DNA from 3 places in the Pseudomonas sp. NFX71 genome. Region 1 is predicted to be linked to each of the others. Evidence: predicted binding sites of a transcription regulator. Region 1 holds the regulator's gene; each other region holds the start of a gene.
The links. The regulator FliA, encoded in region 1, starts transcription of late flagellar genes. The targets are predictions, from matches to a motif close to CTAAAGTTTNNNNNNNNNNNGCCGNTAA.
Positions count from the first base shown of each region.

Region 2: the regulator FliA is predicted to act here: its motif matches at 4,768-4,795, upstream of flgM (flagellar biosynthesis anti-sigma factor FlgM).
Region 3: the regulator FliA is predicted to act here: its motif matches at 2,596-2,623, upstream of motA (flagellar motor stator protein MotA).

Region 1 is NZ_CP182230.1:3,709,370-3,716,245, reverse strand. It holds gene ACM1ZW_RS17165 (protein-glutamate methylesterase/protein-glutamine glutaminase) at 1-325, opposite strand, end outside; gene ACM1ZW_RS17160 (chemotaxis protein CheA) at 376-2,622, opposite strand; gene ACM1ZW_RS17155 (protein phosphatase CheZ) at 2,678-3,466, opposite strand; gene ACM1ZW_RS17150 (chemotaxis response regulator CheY) at 3,489-3,860, opposite strand; gene fliA (RNA polymerase sigma factor FliA) at 4,028-4,768, opposite strand; gene fleN (flagellar synthesis regulator FleN) at 4,765-5,595, opposite strand; gene flhF (flagellar biosynthesis protein FlhF) at 5,712-6,876, opposite strand, start outside.
Region 2 is NZ_CP182230.1:311,300-318,175, reverse strand. It holds gene ACM1ZW_RS01510 (sensor histidine kinase) at 1-90, shown strand, start outside; gene ACM1ZW_RS01505 (glutamine synthetase family protein) at 302-1,543, shown strand; gene ACM1ZW_RS01500 (MFS transporter) at 1,614-2,984, shown strand; gene ACM1ZW_RS01495 (flagellar brake protein) at 3,050-3,796, opposite strand; gene ACM1ZW_RS01490 (flagella synthesis protein FlgN) at 3,889-4,356, opposite strand; gene flgM (flagellar biosynthesis anti-sigma factor FlgM) at 4,405-4,731, opposite strand; gene flgA (flagellar basal body P-ring formation chaperone FlgA) at 4,897-5,658, opposite strand; gene ACM1ZW_RS01475 (chemotaxis protein CheV) at 5,740-6,672, shown strand; gene cheR (protein-glutamate O-methyltransferase CheR) at 6,719-6,876, shown strand, end outside.
Region 3 is NZ_CP182230.1:2,496,045-2,502,920, forward strand. It holds gene asd (archaetidylserine decarboxylase) at 1-113, opposite strand, end outside; gene ACM1ZW_RS11510 (rhodanese-like domain-containing protein) at 132-947, opposite strand; gene ACM1ZW_RS11515 (HDOD domain-containing protein) at 987-2,525, opposite strand; gene motA (flagellar motor stator protein MotA) at 2,692-3,543, shown strand; gene motB (flagellar motor protein MotB) at 3,547-4,569, shown strand; one part of gene ACM1ZW_RS11530 (IS3 family transposase) at 4,667-5,018, shown strand; one part of gene ACM1ZW_RS11530 (IS3 family transposase) at 5,018-5,889, shown strand; gene rsgA (small ribosomal subunit biogenesis GTPase RsgA) at 5,934-6,876, opposite strand, start outside.

The DNA.
Region 1 (6,876 bases):
CGAAATTCTTCGGCAGGAAATCCACCGCGCCGGCGTCCAGCGCATCCAGGGTGACCCGGGCGCCTTCGTGCGTCAGCGAGGAGAACATCAACACCGGTGTCGGGCAGCGCTGCATGATGTGCCGCACTGCCGTGATGCCATCCATCATCGGCATCTCGTAGTCCATGGTGATCACGTCCGGCTTGAGGGCCAGCGCCTGATCGATCGCCTCTTTTCCGTTGGTTGCCGTGCCGACAACCTGGATATTCGAATCCGCTGAAAGAATTTCCGAGACGCGGCGGCGGAAAAACCCCGAATCGTCCACCACCAGGACCTTGACTACCATAAACACTCCGTTAGGCGGGGGCGAGGCTCAGTCGCCCCGCTCCCCCAGAATCAAATACGCCGTGCGGCGTAACGCTTGAGCATGCTCGGAACATCGAGAATCAGCGCAATGCGGCCGTCACCGGTGATGGTGGCGCCGGACATGCCCGGAGTTCCCTGGAGCATTTTGCCCAATGGCTTGATGACCACTTCTTCCTGGCCGACCAGTTGATCGACGACGAAGCCGATCCGCTGGGTGCCCACCGAAAGGATCACCACATGGCCTTCGCGCTGCTCTTCGTGAGCGGCGGAGCTGACCAGCCAGCGCTTGAGGTAGAACAGTGGCAACGCCTTGTCCCGCACGATCACCACTTCCTGGCCGTCCACCACGTTGGTGCGCGACAGGTCGAGGTGGAAGATCTCGTTGACGTTCACCAGCGGGAACGCAAACGCCTGGTTGCCGAGCATGACCATCAGCGTTGGCATGATCGCCAGGGTCAACGGCACCTTGATGACGATCTTCGAGCCTTTGCCCTTGGTCGAGTAGATGTTGATGGTGCCGTTGAGCTGGGCGATCTTGGTTTTCACCACGTCCATGCCCACGCCACGGCCCGACACGTCGGAGATCTCGGTTTTGGTCGAGAAACCCGGCGCGAAGATCAGGTTGAAGCAGTCGGACTCGCTCAGGCGGTCCGCCGCATCCTTGTCCATCAAGCCTTTCTTCACCGCGATGCCGCGCAACACGTCGGCGTCCATGCCCTTGCCGTCATCGGAGATGGACAGCAGGATGTGGTCGCCTTCCTGTTCAGCGGACAGGATCACTTTGCCGCTACGCGGCTTGCCCATCGCTTCGCGGTCAGCCGGCTCTTCGATACCGTGGTCGACCGAGTTGCGCACCAAGTGGACCAGCGGGTCGGCCAGTGCCTCGACAAGGTTCTTGTCGAGGTCGGTTTCTTCGCCGACCAGCTCCAGGTTGATCTCTTTCTTGAGCTGGCGAGCCAGGTCGCGAACCAGACGCGGGAAGCGCCCGAAGACTTTCTTGATCGGTTGCATCCGGGTCTTCATGACCGCGGTTTGCAAGTCAGCTGTGACCACGTCGAGGTTCGACACGGCTTTGGACATGGCTTCATCGGCGCTGTTGGCACCCAGGCGAACCAGGCGGTTACGCACCAGTACCAACTCGCCCACCATGTTCATGATTTCGTCGAGGCGCGCGGTGTCGACCCGCACGGTGGTCTCGGCTTCGCTGGCCGGTTTTTCCGCCGGCGGCGCGGACGGCGCACGGGCTGGGGCCGGTGCAGCAGCGGCAGCAGGCTTCGATGCTTCGGCTTTTGGCTCGGGCGCCTTGGCGACAGGTGCCGGGGCTTTGGCGACAGGCGCGGCTACCGAAGAAGCGGCAGAACCGGTACCGACTTCGGTGAACTTGCCTTTACCGTGCAATTCGTCGAGCAGCGATTCGAACTCGTGGTCCGAGATCAGATCGCTGCCGGCCGCTTTAGCGGTAGGCACCGCGGCGGCCGGGGCCGAAGCAATGGCCGACTCCAGCGCGTCGACGGCAAAGTTGCCCTTGCCGTGCAGTTGATCGAGCAGTGCTTCGAACTCGTCGTCGGTGATGTCGGAACTGTCGCCTGCCGCTTTCGGGGCAGCCGGTGCGGCGGGGGCTGCAGGTGCCGCCACCGCGTCGACGGCGAACTGGCCCTTGCCGTGCAATTGATCGAGCAACGACTCGAATTCTGCATCGGTGATTTCGTCGCTGGCTGCTGCGTCCGCGGCAGGCTGCGCAGCCGCCACCGGCGCCTCGGCCTGAGCCTTGACGGCGTTCAGCGAGTCCAGCAGTTGTTCGAATTCGTTATCGGTGATGTCGCCTGATTCGGCTTCGGCAGCCGGTTCTTCCACCACTTGAGCCACAGGTGCGGCTTCATCGGCGGTTTGCGGCTCGGCCAGACGGGCCAGGGCCGCGAGCAATTCAGGCGTGGCAGCCGTGATCGGGCTGCGTTCGCGGACTTCGCTGAACATGCTGTTCACCGCGTCCAGCGCTTCGAGTACCACGTCCATCAATTCCGAGTCGACGCGACGTTCACCCTTGCGCAGGATGTCGAACACGTTCTCGGCGATGTGACAGCACTCCACCAGCTCGTTGAGCTGGAGGAAGCCGGCGCCCCCTTTTACAGTGTGAAAACCGCGAAAAATTGCATTGAGCAAGTCCGCATCATCCGGTCGGCTTTCAAGCTCGACCAGCTGTTCGGACAGTTGCTCTAGAATCTCGCCGGCCTCAACCAGGAAATCCTGAAGGATCTCTTCATCGGCGCCGAAGCTCATTAAGGGGGTGCTCCTAACAGGTCTAAAAACCTAAAAAACCTAAAATTCTAAATTTCTAAAATCCCAGGCTGGATAGCAAATCGTCCACATCGTCCTGACCGGACACAACGTCTTCTCTTTTATCGGCATGAATCTGCGGACCTTCACCCTGAGAGAGATGTTTTTGCGGATCTTTTTCAGCAAGCATCGCTTCACGGTCATGTTCGATGCCCGCAAAGCGGTCCACCTGACTGGCCATAAGCACGAGCTTGAGCAGGTTGCTTTCAACTTCGGTGACCAATTGGGTCACACGCTTGATCACTTGACCTGTGAGGTCCTGGTAATCCTGAGCGAGCAGAATGTCGTTGAGGTTGCTCGACACTGCGCGATTGTCCGCGCTGCTGCGTGTCAGGAAACCGTCGACACGCCGAGCCAGTTCGCGGAACTCCTCGGCCCCGACTTCGCGACGCATGAACCGCCCCCAATCCGTGCTCAGCGCCTGAGCTTCATCGCTCAGGCTGTTGACCAGCGGTGTGGAGTTTTCGACCAGATCCATGGTGCGGTTGGCGGCAGCCTCGGTCAGCTTCACCACGTAGCCCAAGCGCTCAGTGGCATCCGTGATCTGCGACACTTCCTCGGCTTGCGGCATGTGCGGGTCAATCTGGAAATTGACGATCGCGCTGTGCAGCTCGCGGGTGAGCTTGCCCACTTCCTGATACAGGCCGCGGTCACGGGTCTGATTGAGCTCATGGATCAGTTGCACAGCGTCGCCGAACCTGCCTTTTTCAAGGCTTTCGACCAATTCGACCGCGTGTTTTTTCAGGGTCGATTCAAAATCGCCCTGTGAAGATTCGTTGTGGTCCATAGCTCCCCCGTGGCGCAGTTTCTCAACCGATGCGTTCGAAAATCTTCTCGATTTTTTCTTTTAACGCCTGGGCCGTGAAGGGTTTGACCACATAGCCGTTAACACCAGCCTGGGCCGCTTCGATGATCTGCTCGCGCTTGGCTTCAGCGGTCACCATCAGCACCGGCAGGTGCTTGAGCTTTTCATCGGCGCGCACGTGGCGCAGCAGATCGATGCCGGTCATGCCAGGCATGTTCCAGTCCGTTACCAGAAAGTCGATGCTCCCGCTGTTGAGAACCGGAATGGCAGTAGTGCCATCGTCAGCCTCCACCGTGTTGGTGAACCCAAGGTCACGCAACAGGTTTTTTATGATCCGCCGCATCGTTGAGAAGTCATCAACGATGAGGATTTTCATGTTCTTGTCCAATTCGACCTCCAAGCAGTCTTAAACGCGCCCAGCACCTGGACGCGCCATTTCAATCAATCCGGCAAAGCACTCAATGACTGTCTGGAGCACAACAGATCGAGACCGGCGCAGTTCAACACCACACCAGCCACGTTCGCAGTGTCCCCACACTGCCTTCAGCGCGCTCGCCACTCCCCCAAACGCCCCCGCAAACGGGCCGCGCACTGGCTGTGTAACTGGCTGACCCGAGATTCGCTGACCCCCAGGACCTCACCGATTTCCTTGAGATTCAACTCTTCGTCGTAGTACAGCGCCAACACCAGTCGCTCACGCTCCGGCAAATTGGCAATCGCGTCCGCCAGCGCCGCCTGGAAGCGTTCATCTTCCAGATCGCGTGACGGCTCGAGATGAGCACTCGCGCCATCCTCGTGCAGCCCTTCGTGTTCGCCGTCCTGCAAAAGATCGTCGAAACTGAATAACCGGCTGCCCAGGGTGTCGTTCAAAATCCCGTAGTAATCGTCGAGACTCAATTGGAGTTCGGCCGCAACTTCGTGATCTTTAGCGTCACGGCCGGTTTTAGCTTCAATCGAGCGAATTGCGTCGCTGACCATGCGGGTATTGCGGTGGACCGAGCGTGGCGCCCAGTCCCCCTTGCGGACTTCATCGAGCATCGCGCCGCGGATTCGAATGCCCGCGTACGTCTCGAAACTCGCGCCTTTGCTGGCGTCGTATTTGGTCGACACTTCAAGCAGACCGATCATGCCGGCCTGGATCAGGTCTTCGACCTGGACACTGGCCGGCAATCGCGCCAGCAAGTGATAGGCAATGCGTTTGACCAGTGGCGCGTAACGCTCGATCAGCTCGTACTGCGCGTCACGTGCCGATTTCTTGTAAAGGTTGTAACCGCTGGCTGTCATAGCACGGGTCCTGCCGTTTGTTGCACGAGGCGCTCGACGAAAAACTCCAGGTGTCCGCGCGGGTTGGCAGGCAGCGGCCAGGTATCGACCTTTTGTGCGATGGCCTTGAAGGCCAGGGAGCACTTGGAACGCGGGAAAGCTTCATAAACCGCGCGCTGCTTCTGAACGGCCTTGCGCACGCTTTCGTCGTACGGCACCGCACCGACGTATTGTAAGGCGACGTCAAGGAAGCGATCCGTGACCTTGGTCAACTTGGCGAACAGGTTGCGACCTTCCTGCGGGCTCTGGGCCATGTTGGCCAGGACGCGGAAGCGGTTCATGCCGTAGTCGCGGTTCAGCAGCTTGATCAGCGCGTAGGCGTCGGTGATCGAGGTCGGCTCGTCGCAGACCACCAGCAAGACTTCCTGCGCGGCGCGAACGAAACTGACTACCGAGTCACCAATACCTGCAGCGGTGTCTATCACCAGGACGTCGAGGTTGTCGCCGATATCGCTGAACGCCTGGATCAGGCCGGCATGTTGCGCCGGGCTCAGATGCACCATGCTCTGCGTGCCGGACGCCGCCGGGACGATGCGGATACCGCCGGGCCCCTGCAACAACACGTCGCGCAGCTCACAGCGGCCTTCGATTACGTCAGCCAGGGTACGTTTGGGTGTCAGTCCCAGCAGGACGTCAACGTTCGCCAGCCCCAGATCGGCGTCCAGCAGCATGACGCGCCGGCCGAGCTCAGCTAGAGCCAGGGACAAGTTCACTGACACGTTAGTCTTCCCGACGCCACCTTTGCCGCCGGTCACCGCGATCACCTGTACGGGATGCATGCTGCCCATGTTATTTCTTTACCTTGTCTTGCATAGACGGAGGCCACATTACTGGCTGCGCGTTCACAAACGGAACAATGCATGGCAGACCATCGATGTAGGTACAAAAACTGTTCATTAATACCTCAGCCAACCTGCTTGGTCGGACTGTGGTAAATATCAGCGAACATGTCAGCCATGGCTTCTTCGCTGGGTTCTTCCTGCATTTGCACGCTGACGGCGCGGCTCACCAGCTGATGACGACGCGGCAGATGCAAATCATCCGGAATCCGCGGTCCATCGGTCAGGTAAGCCACCGGCAACTCATGACTGATTGCCAGGCTCAACACCTCACCCAGGCTTGCTGTTTCATCCAGTTTAGTCAGGATGCAGCCAGCCAGCCCGCAGCGCTTGTAACTGTGATAAGCGGCGGTTAGAACCTGTTTCTGGCTGGTGGTTGCCAGAACCAGATAATTTTTTGATTTGATGCCACGACCGGCCAGGCTTTCGAGCTGCATGCGCAGTGCCGGATCGCTGGCCTGAAGACCCGCGGTATCGATCAGCACTACACGTTTGCGCAGCAACGGGTCCAGCGCCTGCACCAGGGACTGGCCCGGGTCGATGTGGGTGACCGACACGTTGAGGATCCGACCCAAAGTCTTCAGTTGTTCCTGAGCGCCGATACGGTAGCTGTCCATGCTCACCAGCGCGATGTTCTGCGCGCCGTACTTGAGCACGTAACGGGCCGCGAGCTTGGCCAGCGTGGTGGTCTTGCCCATGCCGGCAGGGCCAACCATGGCAATCACGCCGCCCTCTTCCAGTGGCTCGACTTCCGGCGTGGCAATCATCCGTGCCAGGTGCGCCAGCAACATGCGCCAGGCCTGACGAGGTTCGTCAATGCCGGTGATCAGTTCCAGCAGATCGCGGGACAACGGACCGGACAAACCGATGCGCTGCAGGCGACGCCACAGGTTGGCCTGGGCCGGACGGCTGCCTTGCAGCTGATTCCAGGCCAGGGAGCCAAGTTGTACTTCCATCAGTTCGCGCAGGCTGTTGAGTTCGAAACGCATCGAATCGAAAGCCCGCGGATCGACACCGCCGGAGGCTGGCGCAGGGGCCGGGGCTGCACGGCGGGGTTCAGTGTAGGTCGGTTCGATCAGCGGTTCGGCGGCGGTGAGTGGCAGGCCGGCGAACAACTGGCGATTGGTGGACTTGTCGCTCTCGCCCTCGCTACGCAGGCTCAGTTCGGCCTGGGCGGTCACGATCCGCGACTGGGTCTTGCGCAGCTCGTCCTCGAGTTCCATGTTCGGA
Region 2 (6,876 bases), 3.3 Mb from region 1:
TTGCATCAGCGCAACGGCATCGGCGGGCGCACCGAAATCAGCAATGGCGGCCCGTTGGGCGGCGGCGTGTTCAGCCTTTATCTCCCCTGAATGCACGCCCTGCAGGCATTTTTGTGTACGGTGCTTGATATTCCGAACAGGCGGAGCCTATTTTGTACGGTCGCCGTTCGCGGCTTGCACAACAACAAAGGATTGCGTCATGACAACCGATGGCCAGCGCTCACTCGCACAGCGACTGACGGGCATTGATGAGATTGAATGTGTTACGCCGGACCTGAACGGCGTGCCCCGTGGCAAGGTCATGACAGCCGAGGGTTTTCTCGAAGGACGGCGGTTGCAGATGGCGCGGGGTGTGCTGCTGCAATGCATCATGGGCGGATATCCGCCAGCACGTTTCTACGGCAGCGATGATGGCGACCTGGCGCTGGTGCCTGATCCTGCGCAGATTCACCGCTTGCCGTGGAGCCAGCAACCACGAGCCCTCGCCATTTGCGACGCCGACGAACTGACGGGCGAAAGCTCGAGCCTGTCGACCCGTGGCCAACTCAAGGCGGTGATCGCCCGTTACGCGGCACTTGGTCTGGCGCCCGTGGTCGCGACCGAACTGGAATTCTTTGTCTTCGCGCCCAATACCGACCCGACGCAACCCTTCCAGCCACCGCTGGGCCTGGACGGTCGGCGCGAGGACGGTTGTTCGGCGTTCAGCGTCAGTTCCAATAACGGCTTGCGACCGTTCTTCAGTGAAGTCTACGAATGCATGGCTGCGCTCGGTTTGCCGCGCGATACGTTCATGCACGAGATGGGCGTCAGCCAGTTCGAGATCAATCTGCTGCACGGCGATCCGCTGCTGCTGGCCGACCAGACGTTCCTGTTCAAGCATCTGCTCAAGGAAGTTGCGCTCAAGCACGGCCTGACCGTGGTCTGCATGGCCAAGCCGCTGGCGCACACGCCGGGCAGTTCGATGCACATTCACCAGAGCATCGTCGAGATCGGCAGCGGACGTAACGTGTTCAGCGACGAGGCCGGTGAACCGACCGCGACCTTCCGTCACTTCATCGGCGGCCAGCAGGCCGGCATGGCGGATTTCACCGCGTTGTTTGCGCCGAACGTCAATTCCTATCAGCGCTTGTGTCATCCGTTCGCATCACCCAACAATGCCTGCTGGTCCCACGACAATCGCGCGGCTGGTTTGCGTATTCCGGCCAGCTCGGCGGCCGCTCGTCGGGTTGAAAACCGCTTGCCGGGGGCGGATGCAAATCCGTATCTGGCGATCGCCGCGAGCCTGGCCGCGGGGTTGTACGGCATTGAAAACGAGCTGGAGCCAAGCGCAGCGATCCAGGGCGAGTTCGAGGTGCCGGATAATCTTTCGTTGCCGTGTACCTTGCATGCCGCTCTCGAACGTCTGAAACGTAGCCAATTGGCGAAGGAACTGTTTGGCAAGGAGTTCATCGAAGGCTACGTCGCTTCGAAGACCCTGGAGTTGACCAGCTTCTTTGATGAAATTACGCCCTGGGAGCGCCGTGTCCTGGCCGCCCAGGCCTGACGAACCTTCGTCTTCGGGCTATCTTCTCGGATAGCCCGTTTCTCACCGCAAGGAGCCGCTCGGAACGCCGATGCGCCAAATCTGGAAACCCTTTCGAGCGCTGTATTTTGCCTCGCTGATGATGTTGATCGGCTCGGGCCTGCTGAGTACTTACCTGGGCTTGCGCCTGGCGGCCGACCATGTCGACAGCCTGTGGGTCGGTGCGTTGATGGCGGCCAACTATTTTGGTCTGGTGCTGGGGGGCAAGATCGGTCACCGGTTGATTGCCCGGGTCGGGCATATCCGCGCCTATTCGGCCTGTGCCGGGATTGTCGGGGCGGCGGTGCTGGGCCATGGCCTGGTGGACTGGCTGCCTGCCTGGATCTTTTTGCGGGTCATCGTCGGCCTCGGCATGATGTGCCAGTACATGGTCATCGAAAGCTGGCTCAATGAGCAGGCCGAAGCCTCGCAACGCGGCACGGTGTTCAGCGGCTACATGATTGCGTCCTACCTGGGGCTGGTGCTGGGGCAATTGATTCTGGTCATGCACCCGGCGCTCGGTCTGGAACTGTTGATGCTGGTCGCCCTGTGCTTTGCCCTGTGCCTGGTGCCGGTGGCCCTGACGCGACGGATTCACCCGGCGCCTCTGCACCCGGCGCCGATGGAGCCGCGGTTCTTCATCAAGCGTGTGCCGCAGTCGTTGAGTACGGTGCTGGGGGCGGGACTGATCATCGGTTCGTTCTACGGTCTGGCGCCGCTGTATGCCTCGCAGCAAGGGCTGTCCACGGAGCAGGTCGGTCTGTTCATGGGTAGCTGCATTTTTGCCGGCCTGCTGGTGCAGTGGCCGTTGGGCTGGTTGTCCGACCGTTATGACCGGGCGCTGTTGATCCGCTGTTTTGCGCTTTTCCTGGCCGTTGCCGCCTTGCCGCTGGCGATCATGAAGCAGGTACCGCTGGAGGTGCTGTTTATCGCCGGCTTCCTCTGTGCATTGGTGAAGTTTTGCCTGTACCCATTGGCGGTGGCGTTCTCCAATGACCACGTCGAGGGCGATCGCCGGGTGTCGCTGACGGCGATGTTGCTGGTGACCTATGGTGTCGGTGCCAGTATCGGGCCGCTGGTCGCGGGGGTGCTGATGAAGCTGTTCGGCAGCCAGATGCTCTATGCCTTCTTCAGTTTCTTCGCGTTGGTGCTGGTGTGGCGCATCCGCCCGAAAGCGGTGACCAACCTGCACCAGGTCGACGATGCGCCGCTGCATCACGTTGCCATGCCGGACAGCATGTCGAGTTCGCCGCTGGTGGCTTGCCTTGACCCGCGTGTCGATGAACAGGTGGTGCAGGACCAGATGCAGAGCCCGGTCAATCCTGAGCCGAGCCCTGAGCCGGAGACTGAGACACCCACCACACCGTCTCCAGAAGACCCTGACACGGGGCGTGAGCAAAGCTTCACCGAGGCCAGGCCTTAAAACCCGGGCATAAAAAAACGGGCAGTCACCGTAAAGGGACTGCCCGTTTTTTATGCCGCTTCGAATTACATGTCGTCTTTGTCGAAGCGTCGAGCTTCGCGCTGGAGCTGATAGACGAAGCGCTCGACCTGACGCTGCACCAGGCCGCTCATGTTGTGAAAGCGGATGCCGGCGAAGGTGGTGGAGATTTTTTCTTCGAAGTGCAGGTAGCGCAGTTCGACCGGTGCCGTCATCTTGCCAAAGGGCAGGGCGGCGGAGAAACGGTCGTAGACCTGGCCCAGTTGCAGGCTGCCGGTAATGTCGCCGTCGAAGCGCAACTTGCAGCCGGTGGCAGAGATATCCAGCAGCTTGCCGCTGATCGGTGCCTTGAGCTTTTCACCGTCCAGATCGACGTTGACCAGTTGGGCCAGCTTCAATGCCGCGCGAAAGGCATTGCGGCGCTGGTGATAGACCACTTCATCCGGCAGCGGGCCGCGATAGCAGCGACTGTCACCGGATTCATCGATGGTCAGTTGACCGTTGCTTTCCCAGGCGATGCGCACGCCTTCGTGGAAGCCTTCGACCTTGAACGGTTCGCCCGCCAGCATGAAGCGTTCGCCGTCACGCGGGATCATTTCGTCGAGCGCGATGGTGCGACCTTCGCGGTCCACGTCCACCAGATAGCTCTGAAAGCGCTGAGTGCGCTCATGGAACGTGATGATCAGCGGATCATGGCTTTCTTGCAGTTGGCGCAGGTTGCCGGAGATTTCCAATGGCGTGGTAAGCACCTTGGGTGGCTGCGGGGCATCTTCCGCGGTTAAGGCATTGGACACGGTTCATCAATCTCCAGACAAAATATGACTACGGCTGGCCAGTATATTGCCAGCATGTTGCGAGTCTTGATAGGGCGTGGTCATCGGAAGGCTCAAGCCTGACTGAGCGGGCGTGGCTTCGCAAGCTTGGCGGTTGATCCGCGGGCATCATAAAGGGCTGGCGGTTCGCCGCCGGTGAGGATTTTCAGCTGGTTGGCCGTGGCGGCCTGCTGGACCAGGATCGACTGGCCATTATTGGCGTTCGCCGCCTGGCATTGAGCCAGAAGGTCGGTCAGCACATCGCTCTGCGCCAGCAACTCTTCGCCGATGCTCGAGTGGCTGGCCAGTTGCTCCAGACCGTTGCGATTCAGCGGAAGATTGAGGCTGGCGAGGATTTCACTGCGCTTGCGGCCATGCTGTTCGAGCAGAATGATCAATGCCTGTTTCTGCGCCAGAATATCTTCGAGCAGTGGCATGTCACGACCGTGCAAGGCGATGGACTCGGTTTGCAGTAACTCCAGCAAATGTTGCGCTGGAGCAAAGTCGTCGGTGATCAGTTGCAGTAAGTTAGTGTCGTGCATGGCTGGCCTTGGGTTTTAAGCGTCCAAAAGCCTGGCGCGGGCCGTAGCCTAGCGCTGGGCTTCGAAGTTGAGCAGTTTGCTGGCTACACGGTTGCTGTCGACTTTGTAGCTGCCATCGGCAATCGCTGCTTTCAACTCGGCCACGCGGGCTTTGTCGACGGCAGGCTGATCGCGCAGCTTGTCAGTGACCTGTTGCAACTGTTGAGCCTCATTGCTGAGGTGTACCGATTCCCCGCTTTTGACGGTACTGGCCTGTTCGGCCGGGGTATTCAGCGGCGCGGATTTGCCGGCTTCGGCAGTTTCCTTGGCAACGCTGGTACGTGTACTGCCCGTAAGTGACGAGGAGCTGTTCAAACGGCTGAAATCGATGACCATGGTAAAAAACCTCTGAGTATTTGGACGCTTGCCATGTTTTCGGCTCTCCCTGCGAAAACTTTAGACCCATTTATCAATGAGCCTGCATGCGCCAGCACTTCTCCTGCATGCGGCACAGTTTAGGGAACAGTCCCGGGCAACGCCACTTCTTCAGGAACAGGGTGCCTACATAGACACTTCCACCTGGCCCGGCGCGGTGACCTGCGCCTTGATGACCCGCTTGGAGTTGAGGTTTTTCACGCGAATCTGCTCGCTCATACCGCCATTGGACAGGGCTTCGCCGGGCATTCGCACGCTGAGCGTGCCACTGCGGGCGGTAATCACCACTTGATCGCCCTTGCGAATGACTTCCGCCTGTTCGAGGTGTACGAGGGTAATCACCTGGTCGGCGACCATTGGTCGGGTAAGTCGCTGGCCGATCGCCTGGTCGAGGGTCGTCAGGTAGCCCTGGTTGATCAGGCTGATATCGCGTTCACGCAGGAGCACGTCAGCGGGCTCGACAATGTCAGCGCGGCGCAGCGGGCGGGTGGTGGTCACGACATCGCGAAACAGGCGGACTTGAGCGGGTACGAACACCGTCCAGGGGGAGGTTCCTTCACAGCGAACCTTGACCGTGACCCGGCCCAGCGGCTTGGCCGGGCTCTCGAGACTGGCTGTCAATTCCTTGTCGCACATGGGCATGCGCAGTCGCGGATCGAGCTGGTTGACCTGGATTTCGTAGCGACCTTCCGTTTGACTGGTTGCCAGATAGTCCTCTACGGTGAATTCAAGAAAGCCCTGGGTGACGCCGATAAGCATGTCAGGCAAGGTAACCGCGTCAGCAAGGGCAGGGCTGCCAGCGTTGAACAGGCAAACGGCCGACATTGCACAGAGCAGTCTGCGTAAGGGTGATGTCAGGCGTCGGAAAAATGTCGGTTCTGTGTTCATAAGAGTTAAAAAGCAAGCGCCGTGCCGTTTAGTGATGAATGTGCGTCGCAACACACTTAGCGTTGGTGTAGGAGTCTGGGCATGGCTGGTGTAATGGATTCGGTAAACCAGCGCACGCAACTGGTAGGGCAGAATCGCCTGGAGCTGTTGTTGTTCCGTCTCGACGGCCAGCAGCTGTACGGGATCAACGTGTTCAAGGTTCGCGAGGTGCTGCAATGCCCCAAGCTGACCCTGATGCCCAAGTCCAGTCCTGTCGTGTGCGGTGTGGCAAATATCCGGGGGGCGACCATTCCGATCCTTGATCTGGCAATGGCGACCGGTTCCGGAGCGCTGAAAGATCAAAGCAATCCCTTCGTGATCATCACGGAGTACAACACCAAGACCCAGGGTTTCCTGGTGCGCTCGGTGGAACGCATCGTCAACATGAACTGGGAGGAGATTCATCCGCCTCCCAAGGGTACCGGGCGCGATCATTACCTGACGGCTGTGACTCGGGTCGACAATCAGTTAGTCGAAATCATCGACGTCGAGAAGGTCCTGGCGGAAGTGGCGCCGACACCGGAAGCGATTTCTGTCGGTGTGGTCGATGTCGAGACCCAGCACAAGGCGCTGTCGCTGCGGGTGCTGACGGTCGATGATTCGTCGGTGGCGCGCAAGCAGGTCACGCGTTGCCTGCAGACGGTTGGTGTCGAAGTGGTGGCGTTGAACGACGGACGGCAAGCGCTGGATTACCTGCGCAAACTGGTCGACGAGGGCAAGAAGCCGGAAGAAGAGTTCCTGATGATGATTTCCGACATCGAGATGCCGGAAATGGACGGGTACACCCTGACGGCGGAAATCCGCAACGACCCTCGCATGCAAAAGCTTCATATCATCCTGCATACTTCGTTGTCGGGTGTGTTCAATCAGGCGATGGTCAAGAAAGTCGGTGCCGATGACTTCCTGGCCAAATTCCGACCTGATGACCTGGCATCCCGGGTAGTCGACCGGATCAAAGCAGCAGATATCAGCTAGGGGCCTTCTGCCCCTGGTGGTTAACACGATTTAAGAGGCGGCATCATTGTCTACGGGTAATTTGGATTTCGAACAGTTCCGGGTCTTCCTGGAAAAAGCCTGTGGCATTTTGCTCGGTGAAAACAAGCAGTACCTGGTCTCGAGCCGTCTCAACAAACTGATGGAACAGCAAGGCATCAAGTCCCTGGGTGAGCTGGTCCAGCG
Region 3 (6,876 bases), 1.2 Mb from region 1:
GTGAACGCATTCTTGAACCAGCGCACGCGGCATTCGGCGATGCAGCCGGCCAATCGCGAGAGCAAGTGGTGGGGCAGCAGGTATTGGCTGAGGATAAACAAACGCTTATTCATTAACTGTCCTTAAAAACCTTAAATCTCTACAGGCGTATCGGGATGGTTGCCCCATTCGCCCCAGGAGCCGGCGTAGCCTTTGACCCGCGGATAACCGAGGGACTTGGCCACCAGATAGGTGAAACCAGAACGGTGGTGAGTCTGGCAGTGGGTAATCACTTCTTTGTCTTTACTGATCCCGAGTTGTTCGAGGATCTGCGGCATGTCGGTACGGATGCGCAGGTTCCGCGCCCGATCCATGCCCGCGGTCCATTCGAAATTGACCGCGCCGGGAATGTGTCCGGCCTTGGCCGCCAGGACTTTCTCGCCGGAGTACTCCAGCGGCCCGCGCGCGTCCCAGATCGCCAGGTCGGGGGCACCGAGACGGCTTTGCAGGTACTCGCGGGTGGCGGTGGGTTCATCGTGCAGGGTCAGGGCAACCGGGCCGCCGACCGCGGGAGGGATCTGGATCGACATGGGCAAGCCTTCTGCCAGCCACGCCGTCAGGCCGCCATCGACATAGTGGTACTTGCTGTGGCCGATGACGTCCAGCAGCCAGATAAAACGCCCGGCCCAACCGCCGCCTTCGTCGTCATACACGACGTAGACCGCGTCGGGGTTGTGGCCCAGCTCACCGAACAACGCTTCGAGTGCCGCGTGCGGCGGCATCAAGCCTGGCGCCGGCGGCTGTCCGAGTTGCGTGCGTTTCGGATCGACAAAACGCGCACCGGGAATATGCCCTTCGGCATAGCGGGCACTGCTGGTCAGGTCCACCAGAATCAGTTCGCGGGCGTCGAGACGGGCGAGCAAGTCGCTCGGCTCGATCACCAGCGGCAAGCCAGAGAAGTCAGACATGTGAGGTCTCCAGGGCATAAAGGGGAGGATTGTAGCGGGTCATTGGCCGCGATGGCTAAAGCTGTGCAGGGCTTTCTCGATGCACTGCGCGGTTTTGCCAAAGGCCTGCACGGTGATTTCCGAGAACGGCCCGCCCCCCTGATCCGCCACGACGATCATGATCACGCGGCCGTTGTTGACCAGCGAGCGCAACAGCAGGTGTTCGCCACCGAACTGCGAACGCAGGCCGGCCGGCAGCAGGGCCGAAAATTGCGCGTTGTTGGCCGGAGACAGGCGCACCTGCGCCTGTTGCGAAAGCAGGCGTTGCAGTACGGTGCTTTGGCTGACCACGAAATTCAGGCCCGCGGCTTCTTTCGGCAACCCGGCGATCTGGTGCACGCGCAGATTGGCGTGCGTGCGGTCGGCCATCAGGATCATCACCCGACGCATGCCGCACGCGACCAGCGCGTCACGGGCCGAGTTGGTCAAGTGCATGGCATTGGTGAAACGACTCGGCTCTACCAGCAGTTCGGCGCATTGTGCGCGCCACTTGGCCAGGTCTTCGGCGGTCGGTGCCGGGGCTGGCAGCAGTCCGGCGTGAACGCGGTTCATGCCCCACGGCCAGAGCAGCGCAACGGCTGGGTGCCAGAGGTCGGGCATGGCGTGTTGACGCGCACTGTTGGCGGCCTGCTGGTGCAATTGTTGCTGCACTTCGTCCATCGGCATTTGCAGGTAAAGGCTGGTCAGGTACTGCCAGCGTTCGCTGTGCGGACTGTCCCAGGCCTGTTGCGCCGACAGCGCCAGACCGTTGGCCAGCAACACGGTGTTGGCCGGTTGATTGAGCCAGCGGCGAAGGGTCGGATCGTCATCAAGACGGTTCTGCTGGCGCAATGGATGATCGCTGTCGCGGGCGATACGCAGGACTTTCACCAGTTCCCGCTGCTCGTTGAGCAACAACTTGTAACCCTGCTGCACCCAGATCGGCAGGTGCCAGATATCCACCAGCGCCTGAGCGATTTCCAGCAGGCGAACGCCGAACAATTGTTTCTCGACGTTGCGGGCCGACTCGCCTTTATGGATGACCCGCAGTTCCCATTCTTCAAGCAGCTGCGGATGGGTCAACGCCATGGGCCACAGCGGCGAAAGAAACAGCAGGCTGCCCCAGTGGATGTCCTGCCACAGCCGCGCCAGGCGAGCGGCGAAAAAACCGTTGGCCTGTTGCGTCGCGTGCTGACTGATCATCTGCAACTGACGCAGGGCCACGGGGATTTGCGATTCAGGTTCCGCGGGCAGCCGGGCGAGCAGTTCTTCGGTGCGCTTCAAACCGAGGCGATTGATCGCCACCTCAAGGTTTTCCGCCGGCTCGGTCATGCTGCCGTGGGTGTGCCGGTTGGCTTCGCGGATCACGCTCAAGGCCAGGGCGGGGCTGTCTTGCATCAACTCGGCGATATCGCGCAGGGAACTGCGATCGTCGCGGATGGCTTTGCAGACACGGTCGTGACTGGCCTGCGGAACCGGCAGGCGCACACCATCAAGAAGCTTGACCCAGCCTTCGAGTGTGGTGGGTTTTGGAGTTGGGACGTTCGTTTCGTTAGCCATGTCTGGACGCGACCATCGTCTGCATTACCTATGCCTGGAGCGGGCCAAATTGGCTTTTCGCCTGAACTGGCTATAGTCTGGCGCAGTTTTGCCGATAAGTAGAAGAAGAGATTTTTTAACTTCCGAATATGACCTTGAACCCGACTCAGTAAGTGCTCTCCTACCTATGGCTAAAATAATCGGCATCATCGTCGTATTCGCGAGCGTGCTCGGCGGATACGTGCTCTCCCACGGCAAGATTGCAGCCCTGATTCAACCCTTCGAGGTGTTGATCATCGGTGGTGCGGCCCTTGGCGCATTCCTCCAGGCCAACCCCGGTTACATGACCCTGCACGTGCTCAAGAAGTCCTTGAGCATGTTCGGGTCGCGGTTCAATCACGGCTACTACCTTGAAGTGTTGGGCCTGATCTACGAGATCCTCAACAAGAGCCGCCGCGAAGGCATGATGGCCATCGAAGGCGACATCGAAGATGCCGCTGCGAGTCCCATCTTCGCCAAGTACCCGTCGGTGCTCAAGGACGAGCGCATGACCGCGTTCATCTGCGATTACCTGCGCATCATGTCCTCCGGCAACATGGCTCCCCATGAGCTGGAAGGCCTGTTCGACATGGAGCTCTACAATCTCAAGGAAGACCTGGAGCACCCCTCCCACGCGGTGAACGGCATCGCCGACGCCATGCCCGGTTTCGGTATCGTTGCGGCGGTATTGGGTATCGTGGTGACCATGGCGTCCCTGGGCGAAGGCGACCAGAAATCCATCGGTCTGCACGTCGGTGCGGCACTGGTCGGTACGTTCTTCGGTATTTTGGCCGCCTACGGTTTCTTCGGTCCGCTGGCCCATTCCCTGGCCCACGATGCCAAGGAAGAACTGAATGTCTACGAAGCCATCAAGGCTTCGCTGGTGGCTTCGGCTTCCGGCATGCCGCCATCGCTGGCGGTAGAGTTCGGGCGCAAGGTTCTGTACCCGGCGCACCGTCCTAGCTTCGCTGAGCTGGAACAAGCGGTTCGCGGTCGCTAAGCCATGGAAAACAATCAGCCGATAATCATCAAGCGCGTCAAGCGCATCGCCGGCGGGCATCACGGGGGCGCCTGGAAAATCGCCTTCGCCGACTTCGCGACGGCGATGATGGCGTTCTTCCTGGTGCTGTGGCTGCTGTCTACCGCAACACCGGAACAGAAGATCGCCATCGCCGGTTACTTCAAGGACCCGGTCGGCTTTTCCGAAAGCGGCACGCCTTACGTCATCGACCTGGGCGGCACGCCGACCCTGGCGCCGGAAAACACCCTCAACCCCGAGGTGAAATCCCAGCCGCAGCCGGACAAGGTAACTGTCGACGCCGAACAGGTCGAAGGCATGGCCGAGATGGTGGAGAAGGAACGCCTCGAACTGTTGCTGCAAGAATTGCAGAACAAGGTCGAAGAGAACCCGCAGCTGAAGAAATTCAAGGACCAGATTCTGTTCGAGATCACGCCGGACGGTTTGCGCATCCAGATCGTGGACGCCGAAAACCGCCCGATGTTCGACTCGGGTTCAGCGCGTCTCAAGCCTTACTTCGAAGACATCCTGCTGGCCATGGCTGACACCATCAAAGCGGTGCCGAACAAGATCAGCATCAGCGGCCACACCGATGCCAAGCAGTACTCGGGCACTGGTGACTTCGGTAACTGGGAGCTTTCGGCCAACCGGGCCAACGCCGCACGCCGTGCGCTGGTGGCCGGCAGTTATCCGGAACAGCAGATCGCACGAGTGGTCGGTTATGCCTCGTCGGCCTTGTTCGATCGCGAGAACCCGCTCAACCCGGTCAACCGCCGAATCGACATTGTCGTGCTGACCAAGAAAGCCCAGCGTGCCATCGAAGGTTCGCAAGGCGCGGAACCGACGCCAGAGCCGACCCAGGGGCAGGGTGGCCCGGGTGAGGTGCCTGCCACGCCAGCTGATCCGAACGCGTTGCCGGCGGATAAAGAGCCGTTGCCGGCGCATGAGCTTCGTGAGCGGTTGAATCTGTTTGATGATCCCAAGCCAGCAGACCCGCCGAAACAGTGACGCACAAAAAAGCCGCGAGATGATCGCGGCTTTTTTGTCTCTGCTGTCCCGTCCTGAATAAGGTTTACACCTTCTGACTTCTTTTCAGGAAGGTGCAATGGATACGGGCACGAAGCGCAGTCAGCGTGATTACACACTGGCTTTTAAATTATCGGTTGTCCACCAGGTCGAAAAAGGCGAGTTGAGTTATAAAGAGGCTCAGCGGCGCTATGGGATTCAGGGTCGGTCGACGGTGCTGGTTTGGTTACGCAAACATGGTCGCCAGGACTGGAGCCAAGGCGCCTCCATTCGTTCCCAGAGGATCAGACCTATGGACGAGCCAACCTTGCCACTGACTCCCGAGCAAAGAATCAAAGAACTCGAAGAACAACTGGCGCTGGCAACTCAGAAAGCCCAATTCTTTGAAGCCGTGGTCGATGTTCTGAAAAATGACTACGGCGTATCTGTCGTAAAAAAGCGACCCGGCAAGTCGTTGCGCAAACCCAAACCCTGAGTGTCAGCAGGGCTTGCCAATTTATGGGAATAAGCCGTCAGGCCTATTACAAACGCAACCGGGTCTACAGGGCTCGGGCCGACCAGGATCAGCAGCTCATAACGTTTGTAGAGAAGGTCCGTGTTCGCCAACCGTGCATCGGCACTCGCAAGCTGCATTCGATGATGCATGAGCAGCGTGAGCAACAGGAGCTCCATGTTGGCCGGGATCGTTTGTTCGCGGTTTTGCGGGAAAGCCGCCAGTTGGTCCGCAGAAAACGGGCGTATCACAAGACGACCGACAGCCATCATCGCTTCCGCCGACACCCCAATCTGCTGAAACCAAGCCCGGAACAAATAGTCGCTACCGGCCCAGAACAGGTCTGGGTGGCCGATATTACGTACCTGCCTACCCGTGATGGCGTTGCCTATTTGAGTTTAGTGACGGATGTCTTTTCGAGAAAAATAGTCGGCTATCACGTGCATGAAAGTCTGCACACCGACTCCGTGGTGCAAGCCTTTCGAATGGCTTTGAAGCGACGTCGAAGCGTTCAGAAACTAGTCCATCACTCGGATCGAGGCGCCCAGTACTGCTCGGCCCTTTATCAAGAAATGCACGCAAAGCATGGCATCACTTGCTCGATGACCGACGGCTACGACTGCTACCAAAACGCCTTGGCAGAGCGGGTCAACGGCATCTTGAAAACAGAGTTCTTGATCCACCGACCTGCGGATTTTGCGCAGGCCACACAGATGGTGCGAGAGGCCGTCACGATCTACAACCAGGAGCGGCCGCACCTCTCTTTAAAATACAAAACGCCCGATGCGGTGCATCGGGCGTTAGGGTGAAACAGGTGTAAACCTATTTCAGGACTAGACATGCAGGAAGCGGCTTAGTAACTGCTCTCCGGCAAACTCGCGATGATCGAGCGATAGCTGTTCATCCGTTGCTGCTGCACGCGGCCTTCTTCCAATGCCTTGAGCAATGCGCAACCCGGCTCGCGGTCGTGCTTGCAGTCGCGGAAGCGGCAGGTGCCGATCAGGTCGTTGAACTCGATGAAGCCGGCTTCGACGTCGGCGCGGCTGACGTGGCCGAGGCCGAACTCACGAATACCCGGGGAGTCGATCAGCTCTCCGCCACCGGGGAAGTGGAACAACCGCGCGGTGGTGGTGGTGTGAGTGCCTTGGCCGGACAGCTCGGACAACGGGCCGACGCGGGTGTCGACTTCCGGCAGCAGGCTGTTGACCAGCGACGACTTGCCGACGCCGGACTGGCCGACGAACACGCTGATGCGCCCGTCCAGCTGTTCCTGAAGTTGTTCCATGCCATTGCCATGGTGCGCCGACACTTCGAGGACCGGATAACCCAGCGTGCGGTAAACCGCGAGCAAGGCATTCAGCGCCGGGGCGTTCTGCTCGTCGATCAGGTCGAATTTGTTGAGCAGCAGCAGCGGCCGAATCCCGGCATGCTCCGCCGCGACCAGATAGCGGTCGATCAGGTTGGCGTGAGGCTCGGGCAGTGGCGCGAAGACGATGACGATCATGTCGACGTTGGCGGCTACGGGCTTGAGCTGGCCACGGCTGTCCGGACGGCAGAGTTCGTTCTTGCGCGGCAGTTGCGCCACGATCACACCGATACCCTGGTTGCCGGCACGCCAGACCACCTGGTCGCCGGTCACCAGCGCCGGCAGGTTGGCGCGCAAGTGGCAGCGGAACACCTGTCCGGCCAAATCGCCATCGAGGGCTTCGACTTCGACCTGCACACCGAAGTGCGCGATCACCAGGCCGGTCTGTTCCGGACCCAGGTCGCCACCTTCGAGTGCCTCGACAGCCGAG